Linked DNA regions of Ramlibacter pinisoli. The protein of the gene in region 2 interacts with the protein of the main gene of each other region in a pairwise test. Links are inferred from orthologs where the notes say so. Each region holds a gene or a part of one and is shown on either strand. Other genes may lie near its edges.

Evidence for each region. The genes of interacting proteins can lie anywhere in the genome.
Region 1: the proteins of ftsA (region 2) and GON04_RS13835 interact in binary tests that used the Escherichia coli proteins (3 or more experiments, as listed by UniProt). The link is inferred for Ramlibacter pinisoli from one-to-one orthologs.

Annotation. Positions count from the first base shown.
Region 1 is NZ_WSEL01000006.1:148,149-151,209, forward strand. The notes cover bases 270-3,061. They hold GON04_RS13835 (rod shape-determining protein), read left to right. Parts: upstream 270-1,039; coding sequence 1,040-2,083; downstream 2,084-3,061. Other genes in these bases: gatA (Asp-tRNA(Asn)/Glu-tRNA(Gln) amidotransferase subunit GatA), read right to left, coding at 270-600; gatC (Asp-tRNA(Asn)/Glu-tRNA(Gln) amidotransferase subunit GatC), read right to left, coding at 597-896; mreC (rod shape-determining protein MreC), read left to right, coding at 2,223-3,061. Also shown: more of gatA, read right to left, coding at 1-269. UniProt on the Escherichia coli protein: Forms membrane-associated dynamic filaments that are essential for cell shape determination. Acts by regulating cell wall synthesis and cell elongation, and thus cell shape.
Region 2 is NZ_WSEL01000003.1:1,536,751-1,540,424, reverse strand. What follows is about bases 763-3,674. They hold ftsA (cell division protein FtsA), read left to right. Parts: upstream 763-1,559; coding sequence 1,560-2,789; downstream 2,790-3,674. Other genes in these bases: ftsZ (cell division protein FtsZ), read left to right, coding at 3,055-3,674; GON04_RS08665 (cell division protein FtsQ/DivIB), read left to right, coding at 765-1,550; GON04_RS08670 (D-alanine--D-alanine ligase), read left to right, coding at 763-763. Outside these bases: more of GON04_RS08670, read left to right, coding at 1-762. UniProt on the Escherichia coli protein: Essential cell division protein that assists in the assembly of the Z ring. May serve as the principal membrane anchor for the Z ring.

The sequences.
Region 1 (3,061 bases), on a different replicon or contig from region 2:
GCGCGAGGCGCGGCCGTAGGTCGGCTTGATGCCGGTGATGCCGCAGAACGCGGCCGGCTGGCGGATCGAGCCGCCGGTGTCGGTGCCGGTGACGGCCGGCGCCAGCCGGGCGGCGACCGCCACCGCGCTGCCGCCGGAGGAGCCGCCCGGGATGCGGCTGGTGTCCCAGGGATTGCGGGCCGGCCCGAAGGCCGAGTTCTCGTTCGACGAGCCCATGGCGAACTCGTCGCAGTTGAGCTTGCCCAGCGTCACGGTGCCGGCTTCGGCCAGCTTGCGCACCACGGTGGCGTCGAACGGCGACCGGTAGCCGGCCAGCATGCGCGAGCCGGCGGTGCTGGGGAAGTCGCGCGTGACGAAGATGTCCTTGTGGGCGATCGGCACGCCCAGCAGCGGCGCCGGGTCGCCGGCCGCCAGCCGCTGGTCGGCGGCCCGGGCCTGCGCCAGCGTGACGTCCTCGTCGGTGGCCAGGAAGGCGCCCAGCCCCTGGTGGGCCTGGCCGCGGGCCAGGAAGTGCTGTGCGACCTCGACGGCCGAGACCTGCTTGTCGCGCAGGCGCTGCGCCAGGGCGGCGACGGACAGCTGGTGCAGGGCGTCGCTCATTCGATCACCTTGGGCACCAGGAACAGGCCGGCTTCGACGGCCGGCGCGCTGCGCTGGTTGGCCTCGCGCGCATTCGGCTCGCTGGCGACGTCGTCGCGCAGGCGCAGCTGGACCTCCTGGATGGCGGCGACCGGGTGCGCCAGCGGCTCGATCCCCGCGGTATCCACAGCCCGCATCGCCTCGACGATGCCGAAGAAGCCGTTGATCTGAGTGAGCATGCGCTCGCTTTCGGGCGGTTGCAGCTCCAATCGCGCCAGGTGCTGCAGGCGGCGGATGTCGTCGGGGGTCAGGGCCATGGCGAAAAACGGGGGCGAAACCAGTTGTAAGCGCGGCAGGACGTGCTGTCGCGTTGGCAGTTATTCACAGGGGATCAGGTATTATCCCGCCTTTGGTGACGGCCCTTCGGGGCCGCTTTCGCAGAAGAAGAGGAATCCCCCCCATGTTCGGAGCGTTCCGTCGGTACCTGTCAACCGACCTGGCCATTGACCTGGGCACCGCCAACACGCTGATCTTCGTCCGGGACAAGGGGATCGTTCTCGACGAGCCGTCGGTCGTCGCCATCCGCCACGAAGGGGGCCCGCAGGGCAAGAAGACCATCCAGGCGGTGGGCCACGAGGCCAAGGCGATGCTGGGCAAGGTGCCGGGCAACATCGAGGCCATCCGGCCGATGAAGGACGGCGTCATCGCCGACTTCACCGTCACGGAGCAGATGCTCAAGCAGTTCATCAAGATGGTGCACCCGCGCGGCGTGTTCAAGCCCAGCCCGCGCATCATCATCTGCGTGCCCTGCGGCTCCACCCAGGTCGAGCGGCGCGCCATCCGGGAGTCGGCGCTGGGCGCCGGCGCCAGCGAGGTCTACCTGATCGAGGAACCGATGGCGGCCGCCATCGGCGCCGGCCTGCCGGTGAGCGAGGCCTCCGGCTCCATGGTGGTCGACATCGGCGGCGGCACCACCGAGGTGGGCGTCATCTCGCTGGGCGGCATGGTCTACAAGGGCAGCGTGCGGGTGGGCGGCGACCGCTTCGACGACGCCATCATTGCCTACATCCGCCGCAACTACGGCATGCTGATCGGCGAGCCCACCGCCGAGGCGATCAAGAAGAACATCGGCTCCGCCTTCCCGGGCAGCGAGGTCAAGGAGATCGAGGTCAAGGGCCGCAACCTCTCCGAAGGCGTGCCGCGCTCGTTCACCATCTCCTCCAACGAGATCCTGGAGGCGCTCACCGACCCGCTGAACAACATCGTCTCGGCGGTGAAGAACGCACTGGAGAGCACGCCGCCCGAGCTGGGCGCCGACATCGCCGAGCGCGGCATGATGCTCACCGGCGGCGGCGCCCTGCTGCGCGACCTCGACCGCCTGCTGGCCGAGGAGACCGGCCTGCCGGTGCTGGTGGCCGAGGACCCGCTCACCTGCGTGGTGCGCGGCTGCGGCATCGCGCTGGAACGCATGGAACGCCTGGGCTCGATCTTCACGTCCGAATGACGGCCGTCGCCGCCGCGCGGGCTGACCGGGCGGCGGTGCGGCACAGCTGACCGGCGCCGCGCGCCATGAACCCCCTCCAGCTTCCTGTCCCCGAGCCGCGTTCCGGCGCCGCCATCCCGGCGCAGCAAGGTTGCCCGCCATGCCCTTAGGCACGCTCGACCGCACGCCGCCGCCGTTCTTCAAGCAGGGGCCCTCGGCGCTGTCCAAGCTGATGGTGTTCAGCGCCCTGGCGCTGTTCCTGATGGTGGCCGACACCCGCTTCCACATCACGCAGCCGCTGCGCGCGGCGGTGGCCACCGTGCTCTACCCGGTGCAATGGGTCGCGCTGCAGCCCATCCTGGCCCTGCGCCAGGGCGCCGAGTACTTCGAGTCTCTCGGCCGGGCGCAGGCGGTGGAGGCCGAGGCGCGCGTCAAGCTCGCCCAGCAGTCGCAGCGGGCCAACCAGGTCGAGCAGCTGACGCTGGAGAACGCCCGGCTGCGCAAGCTGCTCGAGCTGCGCGAGCGCCTGGCCACCACGGCGCAGGCGGCCGAGGTGCTGTACGACGCCGCCGATCCCTACACCCGCAAGGTGGTCATCGACAAGGGCCTGGCGCAGGGCATCACCGAGGGCTCGCCGGTCATCGACGAATCGGGCGTGCTGGGCCAGGTCACGCGCGCCCACCCGCTCATGAGCGAGGTCACCCTGATCACCGACCGCGACCAGGCCATCCCGGTGCTGAACACCCGCACCGGGTCGCGCAGCGTGGCCTATGGCGATCCGACCGGCGCCCACGCCGGTGCGCTCGAACTGCGCTTCATGGCCGGCAATGCCGACGTGCAGCCGGGCGACCTGCTCACCACCAGCGGGGTCGACGGCGTCTACCCGGCCGGCCTGCCGGTGGCCAAGGTCGACAAGGTCGAGCGGCGTGCCGACTCGGCCTTCGCCCGCATCTACTGCGTGCCGCAGGCGCTGGTGGACGGCGCCCGCCATGTCATGGT
Region 2 (3,674 bases):
CCTGGAGCTGCTGGGCATTCCGTACACCGGCTCGGGCGTGATGGCCTCCAGCGTGTCGATCGACAAGGTGATGACCAAGCGCATCTGGATCGCCGAAGGCGTGCCGACGCCGCGCTACGTGCTGCTGCGCCGCGGCGCCTACGACGCCGAGCGGGTGCGCGCCCTTCCTGACGAACTGGGGCTGCCCCTGATCGTCAAGCCGGCGCGCGAGGGCTCCTCGATCGGCGTCGCCAAGGTGCTGGATGCGGCGCAGATGCAGGAGGCCGTCGATGCCGCCGCCCAGCTCGACGCCGACGTACTGTGCGAGCAGTTCGTGTCCGGCGACGAGGTCACCTGCCCGGTGCTGGGCACCGGTGACGCCGCCACCGCGCTGCCGGTCATCCGCATCGTCGCGCCCGAGGGCAACTACGACTACCAGAACAAGTACTTCACCGACGACACCAAGTACCTGGTGCCGTGCGGGTTGCCGGCGGGCGAGGAGGCGGCGATCCAGGAACTGGTGCTCAAGGCCTACCGCGTGCTGGGCTGCCGCGGCTGGGGCCGCATCGACGTCATGATCGACGCGAAGACGCGCCAGCCGTCGCTGCTGGAGATCAACACCTCGCCCGGCATGACCGGCCATTCGCTGGTGCCGATGTCGGCCCGCGCGGCCGGCATCAGCTACGAGGACCTGTGCCTGCAACTGCTCGCCTCGGCTACGCTGGACCACCAGCGGCCCGAGCGGCGCCGCAGTGGCCAGGCCGCGGCGGGGGACGGAGCCTGACATGAGCGCCCCGGTCCAGCAGCCCTTCGACATCCGGTTGATGAACGCCACCGCCACGGTGCTGTTCGTCGGCCTGGCCGTGCTGCTGGTGGCCTCCCTGTGCTGGTGGGCCGTGCGCCATCCGCTGTTCTCGCTCGGCGCGATCACGGTGCAGGGCGAGGTGGCGCACAACAGCGCCGCCACCCTGCGCGCCAACGTGGCGCCGCAGCTGCGCGGCAACTTCTTCACCGTCGACCTGACGGCCACCCGGCGCGCCTTCGAGGCGGTGCCCTGGGTGCGCGAGGCCACGGTGCGGCGCGAGTTCCCGAACCGGCTGCGCGTCGCGCTGCAGGAGCACCACCCGGTGGCGCTGTGGGGCGAGGAGGGCGGCTCGCGCATGGTGAACAGCTTCGGCGAGCTGTTCGAGGCCAATGCGGGCGACGTCGAATCCGAGGGCCTGCCGCGGCTGGCCGGCCCCGACGACCAGGCGCAGCAGGTGCTGGCGATGTACCGCGCCCTGGCGCCGCTGGTCGAGCCGCTCGATCTGGCGGTCGAGGAACTGCAGCTCACCGGGCGCGGCAGCTGGCGCCTGGGGCTGGACAACGGCGCGCTGCTGGAGCTGGGCCGGGGCGACGCCGGCGAGGTGGTGCCGCGGGTGCAGCGCTTCGTGCAGACGCTGACGCAGGTGGCCTCGCGCTACGGCCGCCGGCCCGAGTCGCTGGTGTCGGCCGACCTGCGCTACGGGGACGGGTATGCGTTGCGGTTGCGGGGAGTGGGCACGGTCGAAGCCGCGCCCGCGAGGAAATAAGAGGGACACATGGCGAAAGACTACAAGGACCTGGTCGTCGGGCTGGACATCGGCACGGCGAAGGTCATGGCGGTGGTGGCGGAGGTGATGCCGGGCGGCGAGCTCAAGCTCGCGGGCCTGGGCGTGTCGCCGTCCAACGGCCTCAAGCGCGGCGTGGTGGTGAACATCGACGCCACCGTGCAGAGCATCCAGCAGGCGCTCAAGGAAGCCGAGCTGATGGCCGACTGCAAGATCACGCGCGTCTACACCGGCATCACCGGCAGCCATATCCGCGGCATCAACTCCAGCGGCATGGTGGCGGTGAAGGACAAGGAGGTCACGCCGGCCGACGTGGCGCGGGTGGTCGAGACGGCGCGCGCGATCAACATCTCCACCGACCAGCGGCTGCTGCTGGTGGAGCCGCAGGAATTCGTCATCGACGGCCAGGACGTCAAGGAGCCGATCGGGATGAGCGGCATCCGCCTGGAGGCCAAGGTGCACATCGTCACCGGTGCCCAGAGCGCGGCCGAGAACATCGTCAAGTGCGTGCGCCGCTGCGGCCTGGAAGTCGAGCAGCTGATGCTCAACCCGCTGGCCTCGGCCCAGTCGGTGCTGACGCAGGACGAGAAGGAGCTGGGCGTGGCGGTGGTCGACATCGGCGCCGGCACCACCGACGTGGCCATCTTCACCAACGGCGCGATCCGCCACACCGCCGTGATCCCGATCGCCGGCGACCTGATCACCAGCGACATCGCGATGGCGCTGCGCACGCCGACCAAGGACGCCGAGGACATCAAGGTCGAGAGCGGCTACGCCAAGCAGCTGCTGGCCGACCCCGAGCAGCAGGTCGAGGTGCCGGGGCTGGGCGACCGCGGCCCGCGCATGCTCTCGCGCCAGGCGCTGGCCGGCGTGATCGAGCCGCGGGTGGAGGAGATCTTCTCGCTCGTGCAGCAGGTGGTGCGCGAGTCGGGCTACGAGGAGGTGCTGTCCTCGGGCATCGTCATCACCGGCGGCAGCGCCGTGATGCCGGGCATGGTGGAGCTGGGCGAGGACATCTTCCTCAAGCCGGTGCGGCGCGGCGTACCCCAGTACGGCGGCGCCCTGTCCGACATGGTGGGGCAGCTGCGCGCGGCCACCGTCATGGGCCTGCTGGAGGAGGCGCGCGTGGCGCGCCTGCGCGGATTCAAGGTGGCGCAGAAGAACGGGTCGATGAAGACCGCCTTCTCCCGCTTCAAGGATTTCATCGTGGGGAACTTCTGATGGAAGCTGGGACGGACCTCCGCACGCGAAGGTCGCGAGGGCTGTGCAAAGGACGCGAAAGGAAACCCGAATGGAGATGAATTGCCATCGACCCGTTTTTCTCGCGTCCTTCGTGCAACCTTCGCGTCCTTCGCGTGCGGGCGCCCGTGTTGTTCGCAAGACGAAACGACGACGGAGGTCCACCGATCCACCCTCATGAGCGTTTCCCTGCTTCACACCAACAAGATCTGCATTGGCAACTGCAACCGAATTTCAGGAGATTGAGATGAGCATCGAAATGATCGAAGTCGAGGAATTCCACCTGGGCACCCAGATCAAGGTCATCGGCGTGGGCGGGGGCGGCGGCAACGCCGTCGAGCACATGATCGACCGGGCGGTCCAGGGCGTGGAGTTCATCACCGCGAACACCGACGCCCAGGCGCTCTCGCGCAGCTGCTCCCACAAGACCATCCAGCTGGGCAACAGCGGGCTGGGCGCGGGAAGCAAGCCCGAGAAGGGCCGCGAGGCGGCCGAGGCGGCGGCGGAGAACATCCGCGAGGCCATCGACGGCGCGCACATGCTGTTCATCACCGCCGGCATGGGCGGCGGCACCGGCACCGGCGCCGCGCCGGTCATCGCCCGCATCGCCAAGGAGATGGGCATCCTGACCGTCGGCGTGGTGACCAAGCCGTTCGACTGGGAGGGCGGTCGCCGCATGACCAACGCCGACAACGGCCTGGCGGAGCTGGAGGCCAACGTCGATTCGCTGATCGTGGTGCTCAACGAGAAGCTGCTCGAGGTGCTGGGTGACGACATCACCCAGGACGAGGCCTTCGCGCACGCCAACGACGTGCTGAAGAACGCCGTCGGCGGCATCGCGGAAATCATCAACGTGCCCGGCCACGT